One region of the Streptomyces rishiriensis genome, then DNA from elsewhere that is predicted to be linked to it. Evidence: predicted binding sites of a transcription regulator. Region 1 holds the regulator's gene; the other holds the start of a gene.
The links. Region 1 encodes HspR, which represses chaperone genes until heat shock. Its sites were predicted from a motif close to TTGAGNNNNNNNNNCTCAA; they were not measured.

Region 1 (15,810 bases):
GGCGGAGTGTTCGTCGCCGGCGGGCTGGCCTACGCCCTCGACTGCAAGAACATCCACCTGGTGAACGTCGAGTTCTACACCGGGGTGGGGACCACGCTCGAGATGCCCGTCATGCTCGCGCCCGTCCCCGACGTCATCGACTTCTCGGACAAGAAGGTCCTGATCACCGATGACGTCGCCGACACGGGCAAGACGCTCAAGCTCGTCCGCGACTTCTGCCTGGACGCCGTCGCCGAGGTGCGCAGCGCCGTCATCTACGAGAAGACGCAGTCGCTCGTGAAGTGCGAGTACGTGTGGAAGCGGACCGACGACTGGATCAACTTCCCGTGGAGCGTCCTGCCGGTCGTGCGTAAGGCGGGGGAACCCGTCACGCCCTCCAAGGAAGCCCTGTAGTAACGACCGGGGCCGGCCAGTTTCTGGCGTCGGCCGGCCCGATCCGGCTGAGGTTTCCTTCTGTTTCTCCGCGTTACTGCCCGCCGTCCCGTGTCACTTCGCGCGCAGTACTTTGACGCCGTCGCGCTCGAAGTCGTAGACGTAGTCGTTGAGCCGGAGGCCGTCGATCGCGCCGATCCACATGAAGTCCCGTCCCTTGCCCACGGCGACCGTGTAGACCGTCGGTCTGGCGTTGACGGCGGTGAACGAGGTCTTCAGCTGGGCGAAGGTGCACCGGGCGGCCTGGGTGCAGGCCGTCTCGCCGCCCGTGAGGTACCAGTAGCCCGTCCTCGTGGCGTCGAGGAAGGGGCTCCAGCCGTTCGTCACCGGGGACGCGGTCGGCACCCACACCAGCGTGGAGTAGTCGTCGGTGGACGTCACGTTCGGGTCGATCTCGAACCTGATGTTCGGCATGTTCGTCGGGCCCCCGTAGCCGACGTTCTCGCCCGTCTGGAACACGTGGAAACCGACTCGGCGCAGCCCCAGCACCTGCTTGCCGAAGAAGTCCACCTCATTGCCGAAGTCGACCTTCTCGCTGGGAGGGGTCAGCGTGGTGGAGTCGTCCGCCACCTCGATGCCGAGACTGCCTCGCCCGTACGGCGGTCTGGCGGCGGCGCCCGTCGTGCCGAACGGGCCGTAGGGCCCGTTGCGGAGTTCGGCGACCGGCGAGCCGATCGTGTTGCGGGCGATCACGCCCCAGTGGTCCGAGTGGGTGGGGCCGTCGTCCGTCCGGGCGGCTGCCGATCCCGGAAGGATCAGGGCGATGACGGCGACCAGCAGGGCGGCCACGAGCGCCGTTCCCCGCCTCACGCCAAAGCGAGCTTTCACGCGCACTCCTTGTATAGGAGGGTGTAGGGAACAGTCACAATGTATTACGCTCTGTAGTTGCCATGGTGCGACATGCGGTATTTCTGGTTTTTTGCTCCGTATGGCGCTCGTGGGAGGCTGCGCTCGGTGACGGCATGCCAAGGGCCCCCGGCCAACCCGCCGAGGGCCCTCGTGATGTCCGCCAGGTGCTAGAACGTGCCGAGCTTCACGATCGACAGCAGTGCGATCAGCTGGATCGACGACGCGCCCAGCGCCTTCGGCCACGGCAGGTCGTGGGAGCGGCTGACCATCAGGGTCAGCAGGGCGCCGGCCGCCACCCACGTCGCCCAGCCCAGCAGCTGTACGAACGACGCGTCGCCGCCGAAGAACATCGCGACGACCAGACGCGGGGCGTCCGTGAGCGACATGATCAGCATGGAGAGGCCGACCGTGGGCTGCCAGGCGCCGTCGCCGCCCAGCTGGCGGGCCAGGGTGTGGGTGACCACGCCCAGGATGAAGGAGCTCAGCACCATCGCGACGGCCGTCGTCAGGACGATCGGGATCGCGTTGGACAGCGTCGCGTTGATCGCGTCCGCGCGGGTGTCGTCGAAGCCGAAGACCGCGAGCAGGCCGTAGAGGAACGTGACGACGAGGGCGGGGCCCCACATCGTGTAGTCCCGCATCTGGAGGAACGTCTGCTTGGGGGCGAGGACGATGCCCTTCAGCAGTTCCTTCCAGCGCAGACGCGGACCGACCGGGCCCGCCGGGGCCGAGCCCGCGTGATACGTACCACCCTGGTTGTACTGGTCGTACTGGTGGTGCTCGTCGATCGAGAAGGCCTGGGTGTGGCCCGGATTGTTCGCGGCGTACGGGTCGTGCGGGACGCCTCCCGGGCCACCGGGGCCGCCCGGAGCGCCGTACGGGGCGTCACCGCCGAAGTACTCCGGCTCGTCGCCGTTCTGGCCGCCGTACCCTCCGCCGTTCGCCTGCGGCCACTGGCCGCCGCCCGCACCCGTGCCGCCGTACTGCGGACGCTGCTGCGGGTACGGCTGCTGGGCCGACGGGTAGCCGTACGACGGCCCCGAGGGTCCCGACGGCCCTGAGGACCGCGACGGTCCCTGGGGCGCCTGCTGCCCGTACGGAGGTTGTTGCGGTCGCGTTTGCGGGGCACGGTTGTCCCGGCCGCCGCGTCCGATCCTGAATCCAGCCACGTCTTCGAACGTACCTGGTCCCGGAGAGCCACGTGCCGGGGCCTGCCGTCCGGGCACGGCTTTGCTGCCGAGCTGTGACATCCCCTAAGGGGAGTAACGGGACGGGAATCAGTGGTTCTTCAGGGGAAGGTCGTACGGGGCGTCGGGGTGGTGGAGGAGTGCGGCGCGAACGGCGACGCCCCCGTGGCCACGGGGGGCACGGGGGCGTCGGTATCGCTGCGGTACAGCCGTTCGGGTTACTTCCCGGTGACTGCTACCCGGGTTACTTCACCGGCTGCGGCTCCGGCTCGTTCTCGGTCGCCGTTCCGCCCGCCGGGGGCTCGTCGTCGACCGGGGTCTTGACGGATTCGAGCAGGAGCTGGGAGACGTCGACGACCTGGACGGTGTCCTTGGCCTTGCCTTCGTTCTTCTTGCCGTTGACGGAGTCGGTGAGCATGACGAGGCAGAAGGGGCAGGCGGTGGAGACGATGTCGGGGTCGAGGGAGAGGGCTTCGTCGACGCGTTCGTTGTTGATGCGTTTGCCGATGCGCTCTTCCATCCACATGCGGGCGCCGCCGGCGCCGCAGCAGAAGCCGCGTTCCTTGTGGCGGTGCATCTCTTCGTTGCGCAGGCCGGGGACGCTGGCGATGATCTCGCGCGGGGGTGTGTAGATCTTGTTGTGGCGGCCGAGGTAGCAGGGGTCGTGGTAGGTGATGAGGCCCTCGACGGGGGTGACGGGGATGAGTCTGGCCTCGTCGATGAGGTGCTGGAGCAGCTGGGTGTGGTGGATGACTTCGTAGTCGCCGCCGAGCTGCGGGTATTCGTTGCCGAGGGTGTTGAGGCAGTGCGGGCAGGTCGCGACGATCTTCTTCGCGGACTGCGGCTTCTTCGATTCCTGGGTGGCCTTGCCGTCGTCGTCGAGTTCCTCGCCGAAGGCGGTGTTCAGGGCCATGACGTTGTCGGTGCCGAGTTCCTGGAAGAGGGGTTCGTTGCCCAGGCGGCGGGCGGAGTCGCCGGTGCACTTCTCGTCGCCGCCCATGATCGCGAACTTGACGCCGGCGATGTGCAGGAGTTCGGCGAAGGCCTTGGTGGTCTTCTTCGCGCGGTCCTCCAGGGCGCCGGCGCAGCCGACCCAGTACAGGTACTCGACGTCGGTGAGGTCGTCGATGTCGCGGCCGACGACGGGGATGTCGAAGTCGACTTCCTTCGTCCATTCCAGGCGCTGTTTCTTCGCCAGGCCCCAGGGGTTGCCCTTCTTCTCCAGGTTCTTGAGCATCGTGCCCGCCTCGGAGGGGAACGCGGACTCGATCATGACCTGGTAGCGGCGCATGTCGACGATGTGGTCGACGTGCTCGATGTCGACGGGGCACTGCTCGACGCAGGCGCCGCAGGTGGTGCACGACCACAGCACGTCCGGGTCGATGACGCCGCCTTCCTCGGCGGTGCCGACCAGCGGGCGTGCGGCCTCGGCGAGGGCGGGCGCGGGCACGTTCTCGAGCTGCTGCGCCGTCGCCTTCTCCTCGCCCTCGGCGGTCTTGCCGCCGCCGGCCAGGAGGTAGGGGGCCTTGGCGTGGGCGTGGTCGCGCAGCGACATGATCAGCAGTTTGGGGGAGAGCGGCTTGCCGGTGTTCCAGGCGGGGCACTGCGACTGGCAGCGGCCGCACTCGGTGCAGGTGGAGAAGTCCAGCAGGCCCTTCCAGGAGAACTGCTCGACCTGGGAGACGCCGAAGACGTCGTCGTCGCCGGGATCGGTGAAGTCGATCGGTCTGCCGCCCGACGTCATCGGCAGCAGGGCGCCCAGCGCGGTGGCGCCGTCGGCGTTGCGCTTGAACCAGATGTTGGGGAACGCCAGGAAGCGGTGCCAGGCCACACCCATGTTGGTGTTCAGCGAGACCACGATCATCCAGATGAACGACGTCCCGATCTTGATCATCGCGACGAGGTAGACCAGGTTCTGGAGCGTGGTGACGCCCAGTCCCTTGAAGGCCAGGACGAGCGGGTACGAGGCGAAGTAGCCGGCCTCGTAGTGCTCCACGTGGTGCAGTGCGCCCTCCAGGCCCCGCAGCACGTAGATGGCGAGGCCGATGGTGAGGATGACGTACTCGACGAAGTAGGCCTGACCGGCCTTGGAGCCGGCGAAGCGGGACTTGCGGCCGGCGCGGGAGGGCAGGTTCAGCAGGCGGATCGCCATGAGGACGACGATGCCCAGGATCGTCATCACGCCGATGAACTCGATGTAGAGCTCGAACGGCAGGAAGTCGCCGATGACCGGCAGCACCCAGTCGGCCTCGAAGAGCTGGCCGAACGCCTGGGCGAGGGTCGGCGGCAGCGTCAGGAAGCCGATCGCCACGAACCAGTGGGCGAAGCCCACGATGCCCCAGCGGTTCATCCGCGTGTGGCCGAGAAACTCCCGTACCAGCGTCACGCTGCGCGCGTAGGGGTTGTCTGTCCGGGCTCCGGCGGGGAGCGGCTGGCCCAGCTTGAAGTACCGGACGAACTGGCCGATGGCACGTGCGATCAGGGCGACGCCGACCACGGTCAGAAGCAGCGACACGATGATCGCGGCGAGTTGCATTTGGGGGCTCCTCGGGCCTGCGAGGGAAATTACTAAGCGGTAACTTATGCAGTCCGTTTGAGACTACCCCGTATTCTCCGTCGCACTGTAGCGGGGTGCGGAGTGATCTCAGTCGCTCAGGGTTGCCTCAGAATCCGGCCGAGTTCGGGCCGGATCCCGGTGGGATTTCGGTGGGGTTCCGCTGGGATCCCGGTGGGGTTCAGGGCGGGGGTGGTGGGGGACGAATCCGGGTCCGGGTGGGGGGCCGGGTCGTTCCCGGGATGACTCCAGGGTGGGGGAGGGTCGGGTTCCGGTAGGGATCAGGTCGCGATTCGGCCGTGTTATTCGTACCAAATTGATACATATGTGACTAATTTATATCCGTGCTCTACGGGATCGTCGCCGCCATCACCGCCCTGTTCCTCGCCGCCGTCCTCGCCGCGCTGCTGCGTGTGCCCGCCCTGCGCCTGGGGTTGCTCGACCGGCGGCAGCGGCAGCGGCGGGTGCCGCTGTTCGGGGGCGCCGCCGTGGTGCTCGCCACCTGTCTCGTCGCGGTTGCCGGGGACTGGACGGGCATCGCCCCGCTCGGGGACGGCATCGAGGTGCTGCTCGCCGCGGGGGGCGCCGTCGCCGCCCTCGGGCTGGTCGCGGACGTGTGGCGGCTCAACGCGCGGTTCCTGGTGGTCGGCACCGCGACCGCGGCCGCCTTCGTGGTGCCGTACGGCGACACCGGGGTGGTGGCCGGAGTGGCAAGTGTCGGCTGGATCACCTTCGTCGCCCTGGCTTTCCGCTCGCTCGATCACGCCGACGGCGTGGCCGGAACCGTAGGGGTCGTCACCGCCTTCGGGGTGGCCGCCTGTGCCGCCGTCGAGGTCATGGACGGGCTGGCGGTGCTGCTGAGCGTGTTCGCCGCCGCGCTGACCGGTTTCCTGATGCACAACTGGCCTCCCGCGCGTGTCGCCCTCGGGGCGTGCGGGTCGCTCTTCGCGGGCTTCCTCCTCGCGGCCGCCGCCGTGACCGCCCGCGCGGGACACGCTCCGGTCGCCGGCGCGGGGGTGCTGTTCGCGCTCACCGCGGTCGCCGTGGCCGACGTCGTCCTGGTCGTGGTGTCGCGGCGGCTGGCCCGACGGCCGTTGCTGCGTGGCACGTCCGACCACCTCGCGCACCGGCTGCGGCGGTTGGGGCTGACCGCGCAGGGGGTGACCGTACTGCTCGGCGTGGCGGCCTTCGGCGCGGTGCTCGTCGGGGTGCTGGTGCACGCCGGGTGGGCGGACGCGCGGGCGGTGTGGTGGGTGGCCGGCGTGGTACTCGTCGTCGTGCTCGGGATGCTGCGGGTCGCGGTGTACGGGCCGCCACGCGCGCGTGGCCGTCGCGACCGACGGGCCCGGGGCGCGCAGCGTGCCCCCGCCCCTCGCCCCGCCCCTCGCCCCGGATCGGGGTCCGCTTCGGTGTACGCGCCCCGGCGTCAATCCGAGGGCCGACGTCAATCCGAGGACCATGCGCATCACCCGGAATCCGGTGTACGGCGGACCGGGCGATCTGTATCGCCGCAGGTCAACGCCTCCTTGCGCGTAAGGAACGGATAAGAGTTGAGTGGGTGTGACTCAGGTCTGTTGACCCAGAGGGGAGGCTCGTGCACACTTGAGTCCGTTCCACTCAAGTCAGCTGGAGGAAGATCACCATGGCACGTGCGGTCGGCATCGACCTGGGCACAACAAACTCCGTCGTCAGCGTTCTGGAGGGCGGCGAGCCCACCGTCATCACCAACGCCGAGGGTGCCAGGACCACGCCGTCCGTCGTCGCCTTCGCCAAGAACGGTGAAGTGCTCGTCGGCGAGGTGGCCAAGCGCCAGGCAGTCACGAACGTGGACCGGACCATCCGCTCCGTGAAACGTCACATGGGCACGGACTGGACGATCGAGCTCGACGGGAAGAACTTCAACCCGCAGCAGATGAGCGCCTTCATCCTGCAGAAGCTCAAGCGCGACGCCGAGGCCTACCTGGGCGAGAAGGTGGCCGACGCGGTCATCACCGTCCCGGCGTACTTCAACGACTCCGAGCGTCAGGCGACGAAGGAAGCCGGCGAGATCGCCGGTCTCAACGTCCTTCGCATCGTCAACGAGCCCACCGCGGCCGCGCTCGCGTACGGCCTCGACAAGGACGACCAGACGATCCTCGTCTTCGACCTCGGTGGCGGCACGTTCGACGTGTCCCTCCTGGAGATCGGTGACGGCGTCGTCGAGGTGAAGGCCACCAACGGCGACAACCACCTCGGTGGTGACGACTGGGACCAGCGTGTCGTCGACTACCTGGTGCAGCAGTTCAAGGCCGGCCACGGTGTGGACCTCGCCAAGGACAAGATGGCGCTCCAGCGTCTGCGCGAGGCCGCCGAGAAGGCGAAGATCGAGCTGTCCTCGTCCACCGAGACCTCGATCAACCTGCCCTACATCACGGCGTCCGCCGAGGGCCCGCTGCACCTGGACGAGAAGCTCACGCGCGCCCAGTTCCAGCAGCTGACGGCCGACCTGCTGGAGCGCTGCAAGACGCCGTTCCACAACGTCATCAAGGACGCCGGCATCAACCTCTCCGAGATCGACCACGTCGTTCTCGTCGGTGGTTCGACCCGGATGCCCGCCGTCGCCGAGCTCGTCAGGGAGCTGACCGGCGGTCAGGACGCCAACAAGGGCGTGAACCCGGACGAGGTCGTCGCCATCGGCGCCGCGCTCCAGGCCGGTGTCCTCAAGGGTGAGGTCAAGGACGTCCTGCTCCTCGACGTGACCCCGCTGTCCCTCGGTATCGAGACCAAGGGCGGCATCATGACCAAGCTGATCGAGCGCAACACGACGATCCCGACGAAGCGTTCGGAGATCTTCACGACGGCCGAGGACAACCAGCCGTCGGTGCAGATCCAGGTCTACCAGGGTGAGCGCGAGATCGCGGCCTACAACAAGAAGCTCGGCATGTTCGAGCTGACCGGTCTGCCGCCGGCGCCGCGCGGCGTCCCGCAGATCGAGGTCGCCTTCGACATCGACGCCAACGGCATCATGCACGTCACGGCCAAGGACCTCGGCACCGGCAAGGAGCAGAAGATGACCGTCACCGGCGGCTCCTCGCTGCCGAAGGACGAGGTCGACCGCATGCGCCAGGAGGCCGAGCAGTACGCGGACGAGGACCACCGCCGTCGCGAGGCCGCCGAGTCCCGCAACCAGGGCGAGCAGCTCGTCTACCAGACGGAGAAGTTCCTCAAGGACAACGAGGACAAGGTCCCGGGCGAGGTCAAGACCGAGGTCGAGGCCGCCGTCGAGGAGCTGAAGGCCGCGCTCAAGGGCGAGGACACCGCCGAGATCCGCACCGCCACCGAGAAGGTCGCCGCGGTCTCGCAGAAGGTCGGCCAGGCCATGTACGCCGACGCCCAGGCCGGTCAGGGCGCCGACGCTCCCCAGGCCGACGCCCCGAAGGGCGACGACGACGTCGTGGACGCCGAGATCGTGGACGACGAGCGCAAGGACGGTGCCGCGTGACGGAGGAGACTCCGGGCTTCGAGGAGAAGCCTGACGTCCCCTCCGGCGCCACCCCTGAAGACGCCGAGCCGAAGGCCGACCCCTCTTCCGCCTCGGCGGCGGGGGAGGCCCCGGCCGGGGACGCGAACCAGACAGCCGGTCTGGTGGCCCAGCTGGACCAGGTGCGCACCGCTCTCGGCGAGCGCACCGCGGACCTCCAGCGCCTCCAGGCCGAGTACCAGAACTACCGCCGCCGGGTCGAGCGCGACCGGATCGCGGTCAAGGAGATCGCCATCGCGAACCTCCTGACCGAGCTCCTGCCCGTCCTCGACGACATCGGCCGCGCGCGGGAACACGGCGAATTCGTCGGCGGCTTCAAGTCGGTGGGCGAATCGCTGGAGACCGTCGCGGCCAAGATGGGCCTCCAGCAGTTCGGCAAGGAGGGCGAGCCCTTCGACCCGACGATCCACGAGGCCCTGATGCACAGCTACGCACCCGACGTCACCGAGACGACGTGCGTGGCGATCCTTCAGCCCGGGTACCGGATCGGCGAACGCACGATCCGCCCCGCGCGGGTGGCCGTCGCCGAACCGCAGCCCGGTGCGCAGGCGGCGAAGGCCGACGAGGCGGAGGCGGCCGACGACAAGGAGAGCGGTGGCCCGGACGAGGGCTGAGCTCGATCGGATGAGCCGGTGGGAGGAGGGACGTCGAGGATGAGCACCAAGGACTTCGTCGAGAAGGACTTCTACAAGGTCCTCGGCGTCCCCAAGGACGCCACCGAGGCCGAGATCAAGAAGGCGTACCGCAAGCTCGCCCGTGAGTTCCACCCGGACGCCAACAAGGGCAACGCCAAGGCGGAGGAGCGCTTCAAGGAGATCTCCGAGGCGAACGACGTCCTCGGTGACCCCAAGAAGCGCAAGGAGTACGACGAGGCACGCGCCCTCTTCGGCAACGGCGGCTTCCGTCCCGGCCCGGGCGCCGGCGGCAACTTCAACTTCGACCTGGGCGACCTCTTCGGAGGCGGCGCCCAGGGCGGCGGTGCCCAGGGCGGCTTCGGCGGCGGCATCGGGGACGTGTTCGGCGGCCTGTTCAACCGCGGCGGCCCCGGCACGACCCGCACCCAGCCCCGGCGCGGCCAGGACATCGACACCGAGGTCACCCTGACCTTCACGGAGGCGATCGAGGGCGCGACGGTCCCGCTGCGCATGTCCTCGCAGGCCCCCTGCAAGGCGTGTTCGGGAACGGGCGACAAGAACGGCACCCCGCGCGTGTGCCCGACCTGCGTCGGCACGGGCCAGGTGGCCAGGGGTTCGGGTGGCGGTTTCTCGCTGACCGACCCCTGCCCGGACTGCAAGGGCCGGGGGCTGATCGCCGAGCATCCCTGCCTGGACTGCAAGGGCAGCGGCCGCGCGAAGTCGTCGAGGACCATGCAGGTCCGCATCCCCGCGGGGGTGACGGACGGTCAGCGCATCCGGCTGCGCGGCAAGGGCGCCCCCGGCGAGCGCGGTGGCCCGGCGGGCGACCTGTACGTCGTCGTCCACGTCGGCGCCCACCCGGTGTTCGGCCGCAAGGAGGACAACCTGACGGTGACCGTCCCGGTGACGTTCACCGAGGCGGCACTCGGCGGCGAGATCAGGGTGCCGACGCTCGGTGGGCCGTCCCTGACCTTGAAGCTTCCGCCCGGCACGCCCAACGGCCGCACCATGCGGGCGCGGGGCAAGGGCGCGGTCCGCAAGGACGGCACTCGCGGCGACCTGTTGGTCACCGTCGAGGTGAGTGTCCCGAAGGACTTGTCGGGGAAGGCTCGTGAGGCGCTGGAGTCGTATCGCGAGGCGACCGCGGGCGAGGACCCGCGGGCGGAGCTGTTCGAGGCCGCGAAGGGAGCATGAGAGTGATGGACGGCCGTCGGCGTAACCCGTATGAACTGACCCAGGAGACTCCGGTCTACGTCATTTCGGTGGCGGCCCAGCTCTCGGGCCTGCATCCGCAGACGCTACGCCAGTACGACCGCCTGGGTCTCGTCTCCCCCGACCGCACCGCCGGCCGGGGGCGCCGTTACTCGGCCCGCGACATCGAGCTGCTGCGCACGGTGCAGGCTCTGTCCCAGGACGAGGGCATCAACCTGGCCGGCATCAAGCGGATCATCGAGCTGGAGAACCAGGTGGCCGCGCTCCAGGCCAGGGCGGCGGAGCTGGAGGCCGCGCTGGACGGCGCGGCCGCGACGATGCAGCAGCGGGAGGCGGCGGTGCACGCCTCCTACCGCCGGGACCTGGTGCCGTACCAGGAGGTGCAGCAGACCAGCGCGCTGGTGGTCTGGCGGCCGAAGCGGCAGCAGCAGCCGTCGTCCGACTGACCGACGGCGCGGCAGCACGCGGACAGACAGTGGGGGAGGGGCCCGGAGATTCGTCTCCGGGCCCCTCCCCCACTGTCTGTCCATGGCCGTCGGTTCTTCTCGGCCGTCGGTTCTTCTCGGCCGTCGGCCGTCGGCCGTCAGCCGTCAGCTGCCCACGCCGACGTCCGGCTCGGGCCGTTCGTGCCCGGGCGGCTGTTGCTGCGGCGGCTCCTGGGCAGGGGCGGGAGCCCGGTTGGCGCCGCCCTGCGGTATCCCCAGCTGCCAGAGGTGCGAGCCGGAGATGCGGGACGCGGGGGAGGCGGGGGCGGCGGGGGAGACACGGGAGGTGGGGGACGGGGCGGGGGTTGGGGCCGGTGCTGGGGGCGGGCCCGGGGCTGAAGGCTGCGCCGGTGCGGGTTGTGGTGCTGGGGCGGGTGCTGGGGCTGGGGCGGTGACAGGGTTCGGGGGCTGCTCTGCGCTCGGGGGCTGCTCTGCGCTCGGGGTCTGTTCCGCGCTCGGGGTCCGCTCCGCCGTGGGTTCGGACTTTTCCTTGGTTTCTGCGGGCGGGGCGGGGCTCTGGGGGCTCGTGGTCGGCGGCTCCGAGCCTCGGCCCTGGTCCCGGGCTTGGTCCAGGCCCTGGTCCAGGCTCTGAAATTGGCTCAGGTCCTGGTTCGGGTCGGGGCTGGCGTTGCGGCTCGGGTCCTGGCGGCCCAGGTCCCGGCTGCCATCCTGGCCCAGGTCCCGGCTGCCATCCTGGCCCAGGTCCCGGTTGCCATCCTGGCTCAGGTCCGGGCTGCCAGCCCCGCTCAGGTCCTGGCTCAGGTCCGGGCGGCGCCAGCGCTCCGGGATCGTCGACAGCCGTCGTACGGCGTCGGGGTCGCCTGCCGCTGCCGCCGCGACGGCGCGTGCGCGCAGGGCGCTCTGGCGGGCGATCGGCGAGAAACCCGGGGCCGCGTTGCCGGTCTCGGAGGGCAGGCCGCGGACGCCCATCCCGTTCAACTGGCCCTGGATTCCCGTCTCCGGGGCGAAGATCTCGCGCGGCAGCTGCCAGGAGGCCGCGCCGTCCACGTCGACGCGGTGTTCCCTGCCGTCCACGGCGAAGGTGAGTCCGTAGCCGATGTACTGGTCGTCCTTGTCGAACAGCAGGTCCCCGGAGATCTCGCCACCCCGGTCCCGCACCTCGTCGGCGAGGACCTGGAGGGCGGGCGGGAGGGGGTTGGTGCGGCCGAGGCTGGTGACGTAGCCGTCGCTGCGGGCCACTCTCCGTTCCCCGGTGCCCTTCTCGACGTAGGGGACCTGGAAACGGGTCTCGCCCTGCTCGTCCTGGTAGGTCTCGATGGCCCCGACACGTGCCTCGACGAAGGACAGGCGCTTCTGGCCGCCCTCGCCATGGCCGTATCTCTGTTCCATCGCCGGGAACTGGACCTGGTGCTGCAACGCCGGCGGCGGCGCCGAGCCGATGATCGTGACGTGGGTGTCCGGATTCCGGATCAGGATGATCTCCGCGTTGGCGACGGCGGTGCCGCCGGAACCCACGACGATCCACTCCTTGGCGGCCTGCGGATCGAAACGGTTCTCGGCGACCTCGTCGCCCAGCAGCGCCCGGCCCTCCGCGGCTTCGCGCGCCGCCTCCCACTTCTGCGTCGAGTCGAGAGCGGTGAAGCAGTTGCTCATGCGGGTCTCGTCCGCGGTGCCCAGGCCGGCCGAGAGGGCGTCCTTCAGTGCGGCGTACGAGTCCAGGGCGCCGAGGAGGGTTGCGGTGTCCGCGCCGCTGCGTTCGGCCTGGGTCAGCCAGGTGCGCATCTCGCCCGCACCGGCGAACCCCTGCCCCTCCAACTCCCGCAGCCGCTCACCGATCAGCCGTACTGCTTCGATGCGGCTCTCCACGGCGAATTCTCCACGCGGCGTTCCCGGTACGAGTTCCGGTGTGAGGCCGGTGGCGATGCTGGGGGTGCCGTCGCACGCCACCCAGAGGGGGGTCGCCTTCTCCGTGCCGTCCTCGCCCAACGTGCGGACCTCGGCGAGGAGTTCGCCGTCCCGGCCCAGCCGCAGACGGGCGTGGCCGTTCACCACGTCGCCCTGCGTGGCGAGTTGGTCCTCCCAGACCCGGACGGCGTGGATGGAGATGCGGTGCCGGGGGTCCTCGACCGCCGCGTACGGGTCGACGCCCATCCACTGCGCGAGGTCGCGGTCCTGGTCCGCCGACTGCACGATCCCGTCACCGGGGTCCAGGTGCCAGCGGCCCGCGCCGTCCACCAGCAGCGCCTCCGGGTCGCGCCCGGTGAGACTCGCCCCGCCACCGATCACTACCTTGCGCAGCGGGAGTTGGCCTTCGGCGAGTTGCCCCTCCAGCGTCCGTACGGTGCGTTCGCTGACCTGGGCGCGGTACTCGGCCCACCGTTCGGCGGCGGGTTCGAGCTCGTCGCGGGGGAGGGGGAGGCCGTTCTGGTCGTAGCCCGGCATGGGCATGGTGACGTCCCGCCGCCCGATGAACGCCTCGACCTGCCGTTCCGCCCGGAGAGCGGCGTCCCGGGAGGCCTGGAGGGCGGCGGCGTCGGCGGGGGAGAGGTTTTCTATGGGGTGGGCGAGGGCGGTGACCAAGCGCCGGGAGCCGGCGGAGAGGAAATCGGCCGACGCCCGGTGTCGCACGCGTGCCGCCCTCTCCTGGGGGCGGAACGCTTCCTCGTCGCTCATGGCAGCGGTCGGGCGGATGCCGTACGGATCAAGCAGCGCCGAGAACTCCGCACGCGCTTCCCTCTGTTGCTGAGGGGAGAGATCGGGGTCCGCGCTACGCGCGGCGAGCCAGTTGAGCTCACCTATGCGGCCTCGATCCGCTGCGGACAGCTGCTGGTCCGCGGGGAGTTCCGCTCCTTCGCGCAGGAGGCTCTCCCGTACGGGGGTCAGACCTTCGGCGGCGCGTTCGCGCACCGCAGCGAGCTCACCGAGTTCGTGGGCGAGGACTCGCCCCAGCATCGCGGTCGGAAGGCGGTCGGACACCCGGATGACGTAGTTCTGGGAGGCGGTGTTTGTCGCCGTGTCGGCGATCGCTCCCGTCGTCAATGGAATGGCGTCCACCCAGATCTGGGCGGATTCCCCGCGACTGTCCTGCAACACGAAATACTGGCGGCCGTCCTCGGTCTGGGCCGGGGTGAGGGAGGCCAGTCCGTCCCCCAGGACGACGGCTGCCACCGCGCCCATGTCCCGCCTCGCGGCCCACACGAGATCCTGCTGCTGTACGGTTCCGCCCGGCCCGAGCGTCCCCATGAAGATCTGCGGATCGGCCGATGTGTCCACGTGATGCCCTCCCCCAGGCTCTGTACATATGCACACCGCACAACAGACTTTAGGATCATCCCATGTTGAGAGCCCGTTCCTCACTTGAAGCGCACCTGTACATGGACCTGCATCCATGCGAGTGCGGGAGCTCCGACTTCGTCCGCCGGCACCGCCTGGAGCAGCGCGGTGACGGCATCGTCGCCGTGTACGAGGGGCCCTGCACCCAGTGCGGCCGCAACCGGAACTTCGCCTTCCTGATGGCCGACGAGATCCCCCCGCCTCCGCCGGCCTTCGGTGGCCCTGAGCCGTCCGAGATCATCGACCCCGGTGAGTTCGTCGGGGTCGCCCACGACGTCTCGCGCCGCGCAGGACTGGAGATGCTCAACTCACCCGAATCCGAGCACCACAGGTACCGGGGTGCGATGGCGTACGCGCTGGCCGCCTCTGAGGAGGTCCTGAAGTTCATCCCTCCGGGCCAGGACGCGGTCCCCGCCTCCGCCTTCACCTCCGAGGCGGGCAGGGCACGCTACGAGCGGGAGCCGGCGAAGTTCGACCGCGACATCCTCCAGATGGACATCGACCTCACGCGGAAGATCCTCGCCGACATCGACGAGGTCAGCCGCCCGCCCGGCCAGAGCGGGCCGCAGGCCTGAGTGCGGGCCCGGCGGACAGGGCTCAGCCCAGCTGTTCCGTTGTGCCGTCCGGGTGGATCAGGAGGCGGATCGCGCCGCCGTAGCGGTTGTCGGTGATGGTGGCCGGGGTGGGGGCGCCGAGCTGCTGGGCGCGTTGCTGGAGGATCGCCAGGACGACGTCCTGGATGTCGCCGTAGGGCGGGGCGGTGACCGGGACGCCGTCGATCAGGCCGGCGTTGGGGGAGAAGACGTGCACCTGGGCGTCCGCCGTGGCGGGGGGTGGCGGCGTCGGTTCGGTCATCGGGGCTCTGGGTCCTTCCGGCTCGGTTCCGGATCAGTTCCGGCTCAGGCGCTTTTCGCCTCGTCCTGTTCGACGACGTCGATGGGGACGTCGACGGTGCGAGCGTACGTGCCCCGGGCGAGGCGCTGAAGGCGGCCCGACTTGACGAGGGCGGACAGCACGTTGCTGATCGTCTTGGAGGGGTCGCCGTACACGCCGGGCGGGAGCGCGCGCAGGACGTCACGGGCCGAGAAGGAGGCGGGGAAGGTCGAGACGGCCGTTTCCACGGCTGCCCGGATGCTGGGGGCGCCGGAGGGCACGAGGGTGGCGGCCTGACCCGTGCCGGCGGACGTCCTGCCGGACGGGGCGGGGTGGGGGAGACACGCGCGGATGCCCTGGAGCGCGATGCGGATCGGTTCCAGAGGGATCCGGTCGCCGTCCGGGGCCCCGGTCGCGGCCAGCATCGTCGTCACCTTCTCGATGTTGGCGAGCGATGTGGCCAGCTCGCGCAGCAGCGGTTCCAGGAAGTCGCGGCGCAGGGCCGCCACCGGGTCGGTGGTGGCGAGTTCGACGGAGACCGAGCCGGTGAGGGCGCGCAGCGGGCCGGCGGTGTCGGGAGCGGTCCCGGCGGGGTCGCAGGAACCCCGGCCGCCTTGCGGAGCCAGTGCCTCCACGGCCTTGCGCGCACCGCGGATGGTGTCCGGCAGCTCCGGCGCGATCTCGCCGCCGGGCACGCTCGCCAGCATCACGACCAGCTGCTCCAGGCCGGTGAGCGTGGGCAGGGCGGAGCGGATCAGAGGAGCCAGCA
Region 2 (15,810 bases), 1.2 Mb from region 1:
TTGCCGACCCCGATGTAGCCGGCGAGTTCCGTGGCGCGCTGACGGCCGCACTCCTCCAGCCGGACGAGGAGCCCGTAGGCGGCGGACTCCAGGTCCGGGTGGACCTCACGGGCCATCTCCCCCTGGTTGGCGCGGGCCCGGCGCAGCAGCACCGTGAGCTCCCGCTCCAGGGACAGGAACTCCCGGTCGCCCTGCTCCACACCACGCGACGACGTGCCGGACCCGCTGTCGCGTCCGTCGCCGTTTGTGTCCTCGTGCACGTCAGCACCCCTGATCTCGCCGGTCGCCGCCATCGGCGCAGCTCCTCAGTATTTCGCAGGCAGCGACCGGCGGCGCTTCCCAGGACCCCGGTGCGGGGCCGGCGGCGGAACCGGGAAGGCCCGGGTCTCCCTCAAGGGACCCGGGCCTTCCGCTTCCGGTCGCGTCCGTCACGCCGCGACCGGAACCTCCGGCGCCGCGCCGTTCGTGGCGGGTGCGAGCGCCAGTTCCAGGACCTGGCGGACATCCGTGACGGCGTGGACGTCCAGCTTGTCCAGCACCTCCGCCGGGACGTCGTCCAGGTCGGGCTCGTTGCGCTTGGGGATCACGACGGTCGTGACACCGGCCCGGTGCGCGGCGAGCAGCTTCTGCTTCACACCGCCGATCGGCAGGACCCGGCCGGTCAGCGAGACCTCGCCGGTCATCGCCACGTCCGTGCGGACGAGGCGGCCGGACAGCAGGGACGCGAGGGCGGTCGTCATCGTGACGCCGGCGCTCGGACCGTCCTTCGGGACCGCGCCCGCCGGGAAGTGGATGTGCACGCCCCGGTCCTTCAGGTCGCCCACCGGCAGTTCCAGTTCGGCGCCGTGGCTGCGCAGGAAGCTGAGCGCGATCTGCGCCGACTCCTTCATCACGTCACCGAGCTGACCGGTCAGGGTCAGGCCCGCCGCGCCGGTCTCCGGGTCGGCCAGCGACGCCTCGACGAAGAGCACGTCACCGCCGGCGCCGGTGACCGCGAGGCCGGTCGCGACCCCGGGCACGGCCGTGCGGCGCTCGGCCGGGTCCTGGGCGGACTCGGGCACGTGGTGCGGCCGGCCGATCAGCGCGCGCAGGTCCTCGTCCCGGATGGTGAACGGCAGCTTCCGCTCGCCCAGTTCGTGCTGGGCGGCGACCTTGCGCAGCAGCCGCGCGATGGACCGCTCCAGGGTGCGCACCCCCGCCTCGCGGGTGTACTCGCCGGCGAGCTTGCGCAGCGCGCTCTCGTCGAGGGTCACCTCGTCCCTGTCCAGGCCGGCCCGCTCCAGCTGGCGCGGGAGCAGGTGGTCGCGGGCGATGACGACCTTCTCGTCCTCGGTGTAGCCGTCGAGGCGGACCAGCTCCATACGGTCGAGCAGCGCCTCCGGGATGGCTTCGAGCACGTTGGCGGTGGCCAGGAAGACCACGTCCGACAGGTCGAGCTCGACCTCCAGGTAGTGGTCGCGGAACGTGTGGTTCTGCGCCGGGTCCAGGACCTCCAGCAGGGCGGCCGCCGGGTCGCCCCGGAAGTCGGATCCCACCTTGTCGATCTCGTCGAGGAGCACCACCGGGTTCAGCGACCCGGCCTCCTTGATCGCCCGCACGATCCGGCCGGGCAGCGCGCCGACGTACGTACGGCGGTGACCGCGGATCTCGGCCTCGTCCCGGACGCCGCCGAGGGCGACCCGGACGAACTTGCGGCCCATGGCGTGCGCGACGGACTCGCCGAGGCTGGTCTTGCCGACCCCGGGCGGGCCGACGAGCGCCAGCACGGCACCGCCGCGCCGGCCGCCCACGACGCCCAGGCCGCGCTCACCGCGCCGCTTGCGCACCGCGAGGTACTCGGTGATCCGCTCCTTCACGTCGTCCAGGCCGGCGTGCTCGGCGTCGAGGACGGAGCGGGCGCCCTGGATGTCGTACCGGTCCTCGGTCCGCTCGTTCCACGGCAGTTCGAGGACGGTGTCCAGCCAGGTGCGGATCCAGGAGCCCTCGGGCGACTGGTCGCTGGACCGCTCCAGCTTGTCGACCTCCTTGAGGGCGGCCTCGCGGACCTTCTCGGGCAGGTCGGCGGCCTCGACACGGGCGCGGTAGTCGTCGGACTCCTCGCCCTCCTGTTCGCCGTTGAGCTCGCGCAGCTCCTTGCGCACGGCCTCGAGCTGGCGCCGCAGCAGGAATTCGCGCTGCTGCTTGTCGACGCCCTCCTGGACGTCCTTGGCGATGGTCTCGGCCACGTCCTGCTCGGCCAGGTGGTCGCGCAGCTGCTGGGTGGCGAGCTTCAGGCGGACCACCGGGTCGGCGGTCTCCAGGAGCTCCACCTTCTGCTCGGTGGTCAGGAACGGCGAGTAACCCGAGTTGTCGGCGAGCGTGGAGACGTCGTCGATGGCCTGGACGCGGTCGACGACCTGCCAGGCGCCGCGCTTGCGCAGCCAGGCGGTGGCGAGCGCCTTGTACTCCTTGACGAGTTCGGCGACATGACCGGGCAGCGGCTCGGGGACGGCCTGGTCGACCCTCGTCCCCTCGACCCACAGGGCCGCGCCGGGCCCGGTGGTGCCCGCGCCGATCTTCACGCGGCCGCGGCCGCGGATCAGCGCGCCCGGGTCGCCGTCGGCCAGCCGGCCGACCTGCTCGACGGTGCCGAGCACACCGGTGCCCGCGTAGGTCCCGTCGACGCGCGGCACCAGGAGTACCTGAGGCTTGCCGGGCGTTGAACGGGCGGCGGCCTCAGCGGCCTCCACCGCGGCCCGCACATCGGTGTCGTTGAGGTCCAGTGGAACCACCATGCCGGGGAGCACGACCTCGTCGTCGAGAGGCAACACGGGCAGGGTGAGTGAGGTGGACAGCGAAGCCATGATCTCCCCTTCGGCAGTCAAGTTGAGCTATGCCGACTCAATGCACCTGAGTCTTCGAATGTTCCCCACCCGAGGGCCCGTTCGCTGTGGGCGATCACGGCTGTTGCGGCGGGCCGCTTCGGACTTACGGTCAGACGTAAGAGGCCAATAAGCGATGAGCCCGTTACGCGGCCGCTTCCAGGGGGTTGTCATGGATCGTTTCGTCCAGGCATGGGTGGACGGGTGGGTCGTGTCGCGGGGGGCCGCTCCACCCGTGGCCGAGTCCTGGGGCTGGACCGTCGACGTGGGGACGCGCACCGATCACGTCACCCGGCATGTGCTCGGCGCCACGAACGACGCGGTGGCGGAGCCGACCGTCCGGAAAGTGGCGGGCGCGGTGACCGGGGCCGGCGTCTGGCTGAAGGTGTTCGCCGACCCGGCGGTGGTCGGGCCCTGGCTGGGTCCCGGCTGGTGGATCGACCCCGAGCCCGGCTTCCTGATGACGGCCCCGCTCCCGGACACCCCGCCCGGCGCCGCCCCCGACGGCTACCGGACCCGCACCTGGTCGCGCGGCGGCGTGACCCGCACCATGGTCGCGGCCCCGGACGGCTCCCTGGCGGCACGCGGGCAGATCGCCCCGACCGGCGCGACGGCGGTCGTCGACCAGATCGAGACCTCCCCCGGCCACCGCCGCCGCGGACTCGGCGCTTTCGTCATGCGGACGCTGCACCGGGCGGCGGCCGAACAGGGCGCCCGCACCGGCGTCCTGGGGGCGACGCCGCAGGGGCGGGCACTGTACGAGTCCCTGGGGTGGCGCGTCGAGTCATCGCTGACCAGCGCGAAGTTCACGGGAGAGACACGGAGGTGACGTCCGGGGGCCCGGAGGGCGCACCCCTCGGCGCCGCACGACGGGGCGCGCCCCTCGCGCCCCCTCTCCGTACCCCGCCCACTTGTGGCATTCACCCCGAAGTCGTCCGCCGCCACGACCACAATGCGCGTATGACCGATGACTGGAAGCGACGTCTCGACGCCCTCCACGCCGACCTGGTCCGCCGTGACGACCCCGTCGCCTGGGTGACGGAGGCGGACGCCGTCGAGGCCTCGCGGCGCTATCCGCACATCGCGCTGCGCGGACCCGTCTTCGGTGTCGCCGCACGGGACCGGGCGAGGGCCGACCCGGGTTGGCGGCTGCTGAAGCCGGTGGTGGACGGCATGCCCCAGCAGGCCCGCGACGGACTCAACTCGCACCTGTGGTTCAAGGCGAAGGACGGCACCGACGACCGCGCCGCCCGGCGCGAGCTGCTGGCGGCCGTGGCCGTGCTGGAGCGGGCCCCGGCCGACGAGGTGGAGGCCCTGGGCGTGCGCTACCGGGTGGTGCGCGGCGACGAGTTCGCCCGGACCGGCGACGACGGCCTGGAGCCGCCCCGGCCCACCGACCTCGAGCCGGTGTGCCCGTCGTGGGAGGACCCGGGCGCCGCCCCGTCGCCGGACGTGGGCTACGTCCTGGACCCCGGCCGGGACGAGGGCCCGATGGCGGGCGCCCTCCGGCTGGGCCTGCGCGACTTCACGTACACGGGCGCCCGCTTCCCCGCCGACGTGCGCGCGGACTCCGAATGGGCCGCCCGGACGCACCCGGACGTGGTGCGGCTGCCCGTCGGCTTCTCCGTGGCCGAACGTGACGGGTCCGGCTGGACCCCGTGCGGCTCCCTGGCGGCGACCCCGCACGAGGCGCGCCGTTCGCTGTACGAGGGGATGGCCCGGGTCTGGGCGATGCTCTACCGCTTCGACGAGCGCAAGAAGGCCCTGTACGCGCGGGCGGCGGAGGCGTTCCGGGCGGCGGGCCGGGCCGACGAGGCGAGTGTGGAGGACCGCGTGTTCCGGATCTGCCGCGTCGAGCGGATGGTCCGCCTGGGTCCCGACGGCCCCGAGCCGCCCCGCCCGTCGGACCTCGACGAGTACGGCCCCATGAAGCTCCACCCCACCCTGCACACGGACGGCACGGTCCAGTACGACGACTGACCGCCGAGGACCGCCGAAGACAGGTGAGACCGGTGAGCCGGTGAATCATGTGGGGCCGGTGAGACCCGGGGGCCGCCCAGGACCGCCGAGAACCGGCGAGATCCGGCGAGATCCGGCGAGAACCGGCGAGAACCGGCGAGCGACAGTGGAGGGCTCGATCGGGGCGGCCTTCAGCGGGCGGGAAGCGGCGGCCCGGTCCGCGGCGGCCGCCGGAGCCACGGCCAGGTGCCCACGCCTATCGCCAGCGCGATCAGGTGTCCCCAGTTCGTCATGGGATCGGTGAAGGCGATCAGGTCCTGGACCAGCATCCCGCCGAAGACGGCGAGCAGCGGCAGGCGCAGCCACGGTTCGAGCAGACCCGCCAGGGCGCCGACACTCGCGGCGACACCGAAGCTGATGCCGTAGTCGAGGCGGTGCAGCGAACTCTCGGGCAGCCGGCCCACGAGCACGGCCAGACCCACCGGCACCTCGGTCGCGAGGGTGGCCAGGACATGCCCGAGCAGGAAGACGGCGGCCGTCCGGACGCCGCCTGTACGCCGCTCCAGCAGCGTGAGGACGGCAAGGAAGCCGAGCGTGAACGGGGAGGCGAAGCCGCCCGCCACCCAGAGCGCGCTGGCCACCAGCACCAGCACGGGGGTCCGCACCAGGTGCGCGACGTCGGTGCTGGAGCCCTGGTGCAGGGCGTGCACGAGGGAGGGGCCGGCGTGCGCGGTGACGCAGGAGGTGACGGCGAGGACGGCCGCGTACGAGAGGGTGAAAGGAGTGGGGATCCGGTACCGGCGGCGGGGAGCCGCCTCGACGGACGGCTCGACGGGCGGCTCGACGGACGGCTCGACGGACGGCTCGACGGACGGCTCGACGGACGCATCAAACGCCGCATCAAACGCCGACTCGACGGGCGCCCCGACCGCCGCGCCGAAGGGCGGCTCGGCGCGGGGCGGGGTGCGCTGGCCCGGGATGCCGTCCAGCGGAGCGTGGACGCCGGGCGGAGGCGGGCTCGTGGATGCGGCCGTGCGTTCCACCGTGAGGCGCTCCTTCCGTCTCGCCCCACCCTTCGTGCCGTACCGGTCCGTTGTCTGTGACCGACGCCACGCCTGAGCCGATTCACAGAAAGCTCCGAGAATTCTCCCGGCCGTTTCCCACGTGCCCCCAGGCCGCCCCGAAGCCGCCCTGAACGCCTGTACGTCAACCTCATCCGCCGTCCACGGAAATCCCTCAACAAACCGTCAGGGAAATGCCAGGATGGGCCGATGCCCACCCCGTACGACATCCCCGACGCACCCGAAGTACTGGACCGTCGTGAGGGCCCCTACGGCGAGGTCGTCCTGCGCCGGCACGGGGAGTTGCTCCAGATCATCGCCAACGGCTGCTTCCTGATGGACACATCGGACGGCCGCTCGGAGCGGCTCCTGGTCGACGCCGCACGGGACGCGCTGAACGGCCGCCCGTCGCCCGACCTGTTGATCGGCGGCCTCGGCGTCGGCTTCTCCCTGGCGCACGCCGCCGCCGATCCCCGTTGGGGCGCCGTCACGGTCGTGGAGCGCGAGCGCGCCGTCATCGACTGGCACGTCGACGGCCCGCTGGCCGCGCTTTCCGGGGACGCGCTCGCCGACCCCCGATCGAAGATCGTCGAAGCGGATCTGCTCGACTACGTCAATGAGACATGCGACACGTTCGACGCGGTATGCCTCGACATCGACAACGGGCCCGACTGGACCGTCACGGAGGGCAACGACAGCCTCTATTCCACGGCCGGACTCGCAAACTGCGCACGGGTGTTGAGGCCGGGTGGGGTACTGGCCGTATGGTCGGCCCAGCCCTCTGCGGAATTCGAGGGAACCATGAGGAATGCCGGGTTCCAGCAGGTGCGTACCGAAGAGATCCCGGTTGCCCGAGGCGTGCCGGACGTCGTGCACCTCGCGGTCCGGCCTGGATAGCAAAGCCGTGGTGACTCCCCGTACGCTGCACCCCTGACGCCGATCATTTACGCGTCAACCGCAGTCATGCGCAGACAAGGGATCACCCCACTGGTTCCGGAAAGCACACTCAGGGGCGGGCGATGGAGCAGACACACACCGCACACAACAGCACGGCGACGGCGACGCCCGGCGCGCAGCGGCGCGTTCTGGTGGTCGAGGACGACCCGACGATCGTCGACGCCATCGCGGCCCGCCTGCGCGCCGAGGGATTCCTCGTGCAAACGGCGGGCGACGGCCCGGCGGCCGTCGACACGGCAGAGGCCTGGCAGCCCGACCTGCTGATCCTCGACATCATGCTGCCCGGCTTCGACGGCCTGGAGGTCTGCCGTCGTGTGCAGGCCTCCCGTCCGGTGCCGGTGATGATGCTCACCGCGCGCGACGACGAGACCGACATGCTGGTCGGGCTCGGCGTGGGCGCCGACGACTACATGACCAAGCCGTTCTCGATGCGGGAGCTGGCGGCACGCGTGCACGTGCTGCTGCGCCGGGTGGAGCGGGCCGCGATCGCGGCGACGACCCCGCGCAGCGGGATCCTGCGGCTCGGCGAGCTGGAGATCGACCACGCGCAGCGCCGGGTGCGGGTGCGCTCGGAGGACGTGCACCTCACGCCCACCGAGTTCGACCTGCTGGTCTGCCTGGCGAACACCCCGCGCGCGGTGCTCTCCCGCGAGCAGCTCCTCGCGGAGGTCTGGGACTGGGCGGACGCCTCCGGCACCCGCACCGTCGACAGCCACATCAAGGCGCTGCGGCGGAAGATCGGCGCCGAACGGATCCGTACGGTGCACGGCGTGGGCTACGCGCTGGAGACCCCGACGCCATGAGCCCCGGGCAGGACGGACCGAGAAGCCCCGGGGAGCCCTGGGGCCGAGTACGCCCGTTCTCGATCAAGACCAAACTGGGCGCGCTGGTCGTCATCTCGGTGCTGATCACCACCGGTCTGTCGATGATCGCGGTGCACACCAAGACGGAGCTCCGCTTCATCACGGTCTTCTCGATGATCGCCACACTGCTGATCACGCAGTTCGTGGCGCATTCGCTCACCGCGCCGCTGGACGAGATGAACACGGTGGCCCGGTCCATCTCGCACGGCGACTACACCCGTCGGGTGAGCGAGAACCGCCGCGACGAGCTGGGCGACCTGGCCCAGACGATCAACGTCATGGCGGACGAGCTGGAGGCGCAGGACCGACAGCGCAAGGAGCTGGTGGCCAACGTCTCGCACGAGCTGCGCACGCCCATCGCCGGTCTGCGCGCCGTACTGGAGAACGTCGTCGACGGCATCGCCGAGGCGGACACCGAGACGATGCGCACCGCCCTGAAGCAGACCGAGCGGCTCGGGCGGCTGGTCGAGACGCTGCTGGACCTGTCCCGCCTCGACAACGGCGTCGTCCCGCTGCGCAAGCGGCGCTTCGAGGTGTGGCCGTACCTGTCCGGGGTGCTGAAGGAGGCCAACATGGTCGCCTCGGCGCGCGCCACGATGGGATCGGGCGGCAACCACACGCGCACCGACGTCCATCTGCACCTGGACGTGTCCCCGCCGGAGCTGACCGCGCACGCGGATCCGGAGCGGATCCACCAGGTCGTCGCGAACCTGATCGACAACGCGGTCAAGCACAGCCCGCCGCACGGACGGGTGACGGTGAAGGCGCGGCGCGGGCCGCTGCCGGAGTCGCTGGAGATCGAGGTCCTGGACGAGGGGCCCGGCATTCCGCGCTCGGAGTGGCGCCGCGTGTTCGAGCGGTTCAACCGGGGAGCCGTCCGCCGGCCGCACGGACCGGGCAGCGACGGCGGCACGGGGCTGGGGCTGGCGATCGCCCGCTGGGCGGTCGATCTTCACGGCGGCCGGATCGGAGTGGCCGAATCCGAGCGGGGCTGCCGGATTCTTGTCACCCTTCCGGGAGAGTCTTCCGTCTCAAGTTGACGTAAAGTTCGAACCGGAGCCACAAGATCCACCGACGTCCGCGCTGACGGACACGTGTGATCAGGCACCGGACCGTCCCAGGTCGGCACGGGTCCGCACGCTCAGCGTGCGCGACCCGCATCAACACATCCCTTTTGACGCGCAACCGCGCTTGTTTCCCGCCATTTACAGCCGCGAAACGCACCTTCCGATGTGACTTACGCGACGATGCACGGGCCCGGTCTGACCTTCCCCCTCAAGGGGGCGTAGCCTTTATTCCCGCTGTCCATCACCTTGTGAAGCGGAAGAGGGCGGTTGCCGCCGTGTCGCCACAGTCCCCCAGTAACGCATCGAGTATCTCGACCGACGCAGACCAAGCGGGCAAGAATCCCGCTGCCGCGTTCGGGCCGAACGAGTGGCTCGTCGACGAGATTTATCAGCAGTACCTCCAGGACCCGAACTCGGTAGACCGTGCCTGGTGGGACTTCTTCGCCGACTACAAGCCAGGGGCCGCCACTCCCTCGGCTCCGGCGGGTACTGCGGCCGCGGGGGCCGCAGCGACCACCACGCCCCCGGCGCCGGCCGCTCCGGCCGCTCCGGCCGCTCCGGCCCAGGCTGCGCCCGCTGCTCCGGCGCCCGCCGCGCCGGCTCCCGCGCCGGCCGCCGCCCCGAAGCCCGCGGCCGCCGCACCTGCCGCTGCTCCGGCTCCGGCGAAGGCGGCCCCGGCCGCCGCGAAGCCCGCGCCCGCCGCCGCCTCGGCCGCGCCGGCGCAGGGTCCGGAGTTCGTGACGCTGCGCGGCCCCGCCGCCGCGGTCGCCAAGAACATGAACGCCTCGCTGGAGCTGCCCACGGCCACGTCCGTGCGCGCGGTCCCGGTGAAGCTGCTGTTCGACAACCGCATCGTCATCAACAACCACCTCAAGCGCGCCCGGGGCGGGAAGATCTCCTTCACGCACCTGATCGGCTTCGCGATGGTGCAGGCCATCAAGGCCATGCCGTCGATGAACTGGCACTACGCGGAGAAGGACGGGAAGCCCACCCTCGTCAAGCCGCCGCACGTCAACTTCGGTCTGGCCATCGACCTGGTGAAGCCCAACGGCGACCGCCAGCTCGTCGTCGCCGGCATCAAGAAGGCCGAGACGCTGAACTTCTTCGAGTTCTGGCAGGCCTACGAGGACATCGTCCGCCGCGCCCGCGACGGCAAGCTGACGATGGACGACTTCACCGGCGTCACGGTCTCCCTGACCAACCCCGGCGGCCTCGGCACCGTGCACTCCGTGCCGCGTCTGATGCCCGGACAGTCGGTCATCATGGGCGTCGGCTCGATGGACTACCCGGCGGAGTTCCAGGGCACCAGCCAGGACACCCTGAACAAGCTCGGCATCTCGAAGGTCATGACGCTCACGTCGACCTACGACCACCGGGTGATCCAGGGCGCCGCCTCCGGCGAGTTCCTCCGTGTCGTCGCCAACTCCCTCCTCGGCGAGAACGGCTTCTACGACGAGATCTTCGAGGCGCTGCGCATCCCCTACGAGCCGGTCCGCTGGCTCAAGGACATCGACGCCAGCCACGACGACGATGTCACCAAGGCCGCCCGGGTCTTCGAGCTGATCCACTCCTACCGGGTCCGCGGCCACGTCATGGCCGACACCGACCCGCTGGAGTACCGCCAGCGCAAGCACCCCGACCTCGACATCACCGAGCACGGCCTCACCCTGTGGGACCTGGAGCGGGAGTTCGCGGTCGGCGGCTTCGCCGGCAAGTCCCTGATGAAGCTGCGCGACATCCTCGGCGTGCTGCGCGACTCGTACTGCCGCACCACCGGCGTCGAGTTCATGCACATCCAGGACCCGAAGCAGCGCCGCTGGATCCAGGACCGCATCGAGCGCGCGCACAGCAAGCCGGAGCGCGAGGAGCAGCTGCGCATCCTGCGCCGGCTGAACGCGGCGGAGGCCTTCGAGACCTTCCTGCAGACGAAGTACGTCGGCCAGAAGCGCTTCTCCCTGGAGGGCGGCGAGTCCGTCATCCCGCTGCTCGACGCGGTGCTGGACAGCGCGGCCGAGTCGCGCCTCGACGAGGTCGTCATCGGCATGGCCCACCGCGGCCGGCTGAACGTCCTGGCGAACATCGTCGGCAAGTCGTACGCGCAGATCTTCCGCGAGTTCGAGGGCAACCTCGACCCGAAGTCGATGCACGGCTCCGGCGACGTGAAGTACCACCTGGGCGCCGAGGGGACCTTCACGGGCCTGGACGGCGAGCAGATCAAGGTGTCGCTGGCCGCGAACCCGTCCCACCTGGAGACGGTCGACCCGGTCATCGAGGGCATCGCCCGCGCCAAGCAGGACATCATCAACAAGGGCGGCACGGACTTCACCGTCCTGCCGGTCGCCCTGCACGGCGACGCGGCCTTCGCGGGCCAGGGCGTGGTGGCCGAGACCCTGAACATGTCGCAGCTGCGCGGTTACCGCACGGGCGGCACGGTCCACATCGTCATCAACAACCAGGTCGGCTTCACCGCCGCCCCGGAATCCTCGCGCTCGTCGATGTACGCCACCGACGTGGCGCGCATGATCGAGGCCCCGATCTTCCACGTGAACGGCGACGACCCGGAGGCCGTCGTCCGTGTCGCGCGGCTGGCCTTCGAGTTCCGCCAGGCGTTCAACAAGGACGTGGTGATCGACCTCATCTGCTACCGCCGCCGCGGTCACAACGAGTCGGACAACCCGGCCTTCACCCAGCCGCTGATGTACGACCTGATCGACAAGAAGCGCTCGGTGCGCAAGCTGTACACCGAGTCCCTCATCGGTCGCGGCGACATCACCCTGGAAGAGGCCGAGCAGGCGCTCCAGGACTACCAGGGCCAGCTGGAGAAGGTCTTCACGGAGGTCCGCGAGGCCACCGCGCAGCCCGCCGCCGGCGACGCCCACGAGCCGCAGGACAACTTCCCCGTAGCGGTCAACACCGCCGTGTCCGCGGAGGTCGTCAAGCGCATCGCCGAGTCCCAGGTCAACATCCCGGACTACTTCCACGTCCACCCGCGTCTGCTGCCCCAGCTCCAGCGCCGGGCGACGATGGTCGAGGACGGCACGATCGACTGGGGCATGGGCGAGACGCTGGCCGTCGGTTCGCTGCTGCTGGAGGGCACCCCGGTCAGGCTGTCCGGCCAGGACTCGCAGCGCGGCACCTTCGGTCAGCGCCACGCGGTGCTCATCGACCGCGAGACGGGCGAGGAGCACACCCCGCTCCAGTACCTGAACGACGAGCAGGCCCGCTACAACGTCTACAACTCCCTCCTCTCCGAGTACGCGGTGATGGGCTTCGAGTACGGCTACTCGCTGGCCCGTCCCGACGCGCTCGTGATGTGGGAGGCGCAGTTCGGCGACTTCGTCAACGGCGCGCAGACCGTGGTCGACGAGTACATCTCGGCGGCCGAGCAGAAGTGGGGCCAGACGAGCGGTGTCACGCTCCTCCTCCCCCACGGCTACGAGGGCCAGGGCCCGGACCACTCCTCGGCCCGCGTCGAGCGCTTCCTCCAGCTCTGCGCGCAGAACAACATGACGGTCGCGATGCCCACGCTCCCGTCGAACTACTTCCACCTCCTGCGGTGGCAGGTGCACAACCCGCACCACAAGCCGCTGGTCGTCTTCACCCCGAAGTCGATGCTGCGCCTGAAGGCCGCCGCGTCGAAGGCGGAGGAGTTCACGAGCGGCCAGTTCCGCCCGGTCATCGGTGACACGACGGTCACCGACCCGGCGGCCGTGAAGAAGGTCGTCTTCTGCGCCGGCAAGGTCTACTACGACCTGGAGGCCGAGCGTCAGAAGCGCGGCGTCACGGACACGGCGATCATCCGCCTCGAGCGGCTGTACCCGCTGCCGGGTGCCGAGGTCCAGGCGGAGGTCAACAAGTACCCCAACGCCGAGAAGTACCTCTGGACCCAGGAGGAGCCGGCCAACCAGGGCGCCTGGCCGTTCATCGCCCTGAACCTGATCGACCACCTGGACCTCGCGGTCGGCGCGGACGTGCCGCACGGCGAGCGCCTGCGCCGCATCTCGCGCCCGCACGGCTCGTCCCCGGCGGTCGGCTCCGCCAAGCGGCACCAAGCGGAGCAGGAGCAGCTGGTGCGTGAGGTGTTCGAGGCCTGAGCCCTCGAACCCGCCTGACGAACGCGTCCGACCGACGTGTCCGAAGGATTCGTCCGGCGGACCTGTCCGACGGCGAAGGGCCCGCCCCCGGAGGTTTCGGGGGCGGGCCCTTCGCCGTCGCCCGGCGGTCGGCCTGCCCGGACGCCCCGACCCGGGGTTGCCGGGCGACGGGGGTCGCGGGACGACCGGGGTTGCCGGGCGACCAGGGTCGCGGGACGACCGGGGGTTCTCGCGGGACGACCGTGGGTTCTCGGACGACCGGGGGTTCTCAGATGACCTGGGGTTCGAAGTCCCAGTAGGGGCGGTTGCGGGACCGGGCCGAGACGGTGTGCGGGTGCTTGCTGCCGAGCGTCGAGTCGAGGTCCGAGAGGGCCTCCTGCTCGGCCTTCTCCGCCTGCCGCCGGTCCCGCAGACCGCGCAGGTCCGCCGCGTACGCGATCCGCGCCGACAGGGTCAGCGGGTGGGTCCGGCCGAGCGACTCGGTGGCCCGGGTGACCGTGTCGCGGCTGAGGTCGGCGGCGCTCTCGGTGTCGCCGACGATGTTGCGCAGGGCCGAGGCGTTCAGTGCGCAGCCCAGCGTCCACGGGTGGTTCTCGCCCACCGCCTCCGACATCGACGCGAGCGCCTGCTCCAGGAGGACGTGGCCGGCCTCCCGCTCGCCGACGTTGCGCAGGATCAGCGCCTGGTTGGCGCGGGCGCCGGAGACGAAGGGGTGGCCCTCGCCGAGCATCACCTCGTAGCGCGCGACCACGGCCTCGCTGAGTTCACGCGCCCGGTCGATGTCGCCGTGCTCACGGGCGTAGCAGCTCTGGGCCGTGGCGAAGATCAGGGTCAGCGGATGGGTCTCGCCCAGCACCCGCTCACCGCGCTCCAGCACGCTGGAGAGCATCTCGCCGGGCTCCTCCCACTCGATGCCGCGGTCCCGGCCGCGGTCGCGGTCGCCCAGGCGGTAGCGGCACAGCGCGAGGTTGTGCTCGGCGCTGAGGGTCTGCGGGTTGTCGCGGCCCATCACGAGACGGCTCTCACGCACGTTCTTCGCCTGGATGGACTCGGCCTCCGCGTAGCGCCCGAGCAGCCGCAGGTCGATGGCGTAGTAGATCTCGGAGCCGAGCGTCCAGGGATGGCGGGCCCGCAGCAGCACCCGCCGGGACTCCAGGGTCTGCCGGTCGATGTCCAGGGCTTCCTGGTAGCGCCCGAGCAGACGCAGGGAGACCGCCAGGTTGTTGAGGGAGTTGAGGCTCCGCGAGTCCTGTTCGCCGAGCAGGTCGCGGTATCCGACCAGGACCCACTGGGAGAGTTCCAGTGCCTCGTCGTAACGGCCGAGGCCGCGCAGGTCGGCGGCGAGACCGGCCGCCGCCCGCAGATGCTCCAGGTCCTGGGGCCCGCGCTCCGCCTTCAGGTGCTCGGAGGCCGCGCGGCTGAGCGCCTCGGTCCCGGCGTAGTCGCCGACGGCGCGCAGCAGGTTGGTGTAGTGGTAGCTCAGCTCCCAGATCCTGGGGTGGGTCGGACCGAGCAGCTCGCGCCAGGCCTCCATGGCACGTTCGCCGAGCTTGATGCCGGCCTTGTACTCGCCGGAGAAGTACATGTAGCGCAGGCAGTTGAAGACCAGCCGCTGGACGCCCGGGTCCTGGGTCTGGAGCACGTCCGCGTACTTCAGGTGCGGCACGATCTGGGCGTATCCCGGCCACAGGTCGGGGTCGGTGGGCCGCCGCGGATCGGCCGCGGCGAGGGCCTGGCGTACGACGTCGATGAACTCCTTGCGGTCCGCGTCCGGCATGTCCTTGTGCACGATCTGGTGGACCATGCGGTGCAGGTACAGGGACTCGCCGGAAGCGGCGGCCTCGTCGCCGAGCGCTTCGTGGGACTCCAGGCGGACCACCGAGTACTGGCGGAGCTGGTTGATCGCCTTGTTCCACAGCAGCGGGTCGTTGAGCAGTCCGGCGAGCTGTTCGGGCAGTGCTTCGCTGGACATCTCGCGCAGCAGACGGACGGGGATGAAGCCCGGTGCGAAGAACGTGCACAGCCGCAGCAGGTCGACCGACTCGGGGACGGTGTCGCGGAGTTTGTTCAGCAGTATCGACCACGCGGTCTGGAAGGCCAGCGGGAAGTCCGCCGACACCTTCACCACGTCGCTGTCGATGCCGCCGTCGAGCAGGGCGATGTACTGGCGCACCGAGAGGTCGGAGTCGTTCAGCCAGCCCGCCGTCTGGTCGAGCAGGAGCGGCAGGTCCTCCAGCGCGTCCGCGAGCTGGTCGGCCTCCACCTCCGTCAGCCGCGGGGCGCGGCGGCGGATGAACGCCACCGACTCGTCGCGAGCGTAGACGGGCACTTCCAGCAGCTTGCTGTTGTGCTCGGTCCATTCCGGGTTGCGGGAGGTGATGATGACGTGGCCGGGGCCGGTCGGCACCAGGTCCCAGATCTGGTCGGGCTCGTCCGCGCCGTCGAGGATCAGCAGCCAGCGTCCGTACGGTTCGCCGCGGCGCAGCGAGTCGCGGACCGCGCGCAGCCGTTCGCCGTACTCCTGGCCGGTCTGGAGCCCGAGTTTCGGGGCGAGTTCGGCGAGCAGCCGACGGTAGGTGACGCGTTTTTCGGCGTTGACCCACCAGACGACGTCGTACTCGGAGCCGAAGCGGTAGACGTACTCGGCGGACAGCTGGGTCTTGCCCACTCCCGACATGCCGTGGAACGTGACCACGCCGGCGCCCGGCTCGGCGTTGCGCAGCACGTGGTAGGCCTCGTTGAGCAGTGACTCACGGCCGGTGAACCGGGTGTTGCGGCGGGGCACGCCGCCCCAGACCTCGGGCATCGACGCCGGGAACCGGGGACCGCGGCGCGCCGCGTCGGCGGGCTCGGGCAGCGGGTCGGTCGGCAGGTCCAGCCGGTCGAGGAGTCGGCGCTCGGCCTCCTCGGCGCCCATGTTGGTCAGGTCGACCGGGGCGAGGACGGCG

Region 2: a site for HspR is predicted at 2,866-2,884, ahead of lon (endopeptidase La). Genes of this name have one in related genera too.

What each region holds. Positions count from the first base shown of each region.
Region 1 is NZ_JAUSWV010000002.1:4,540,959-4,556,768, forward strand. It holds gene QF030_RS22750 (phosphoribosyltransferase) at 1-393, shown strand, start outside; gene QF030_RS22755 (hypothetical protein) at 487-1,260, opposite strand; gene QF030_RS22760 (Yip1 family protein) at 1,449-2,531, opposite strand; gene QF030_RS22765 (heterodisulfide reductase-related iron-sulfur binding cluster) at 2,713-5,004, opposite strand; gene QF030_RS22770 (undecaprenyl/decaprenyl-phosphate alpha-N-acetylglucosaminyl 1-phosphate transferase) at 5,367-6,569, shown strand; gene dnaK (molecular chaperone DnaK) at 6,665-8,503, shown strand; gene grpE (nucleotide exchange factor GrpE) at 8,500-9,156, shown strand; gene dnaJ (molecular chaperone DnaJ) at 9,196-10,371, shown strand; gene QF030_RS22790 (heat shock protein transcriptional repressor HspR) at 10,377-10,835, shown strand; gene QF030_RS22795 (hypothetical protein) at 10,980-14,108, opposite strand; gene QF030_RS22800 (hypothetical protein) at 14,210-14,743, shown strand; gene QF030_RS22805 (hypothetical protein) at 14,766-15,023, opposite strand; gene QF030_RS22810 (WhiB family transcriptional regulator) at 15,068-15,810, opposite strand, start outside.
Region 2 is NZ_JAUSWV010000002.1:5,702,051-5,717,860, reverse strand. It holds gene QF030_RS28040 (MarR family winged helix-turn-helix transcriptional regulator) at 1-260, opposite strand, end outside; gene lon (endopeptidase La) at 429-2,843, opposite strand; gene QF030_RS28030 (GNAT family N-acetyltransferase) at 3,034-3,690, shown strand; gene QF030_RS28025 (DUF5954 family protein) at 3,822-4,841, shown strand; gene QF030_RS28020 (rhomboid-like protein) at 5,012-5,863, opposite strand; gene QF030_RS28015 (spermidine synthase) at 6,092-6,778, shown strand; gene QF030_RS28010 (response regulator transcription factor) at 6,901-7,641, shown strand; gene QF030_RS28005 (HAMP domain-containing sensor histidine kinase) at 7,638-8,741, shown strand; gene QF030_RS28000 (multifunctional oxoglutarate decarboxylase/oxoglutarate dehydrogenase thiamine pyrophosphate-binding subunit/dihydrolipoyllysine-residue succinyltransferase subunit) at 9,044-12,862, shown strand; gene fxsT (FxSxx-COOH system tetratricopeptide repeat protein) at 13,131-15,810, opposite strand, start outside.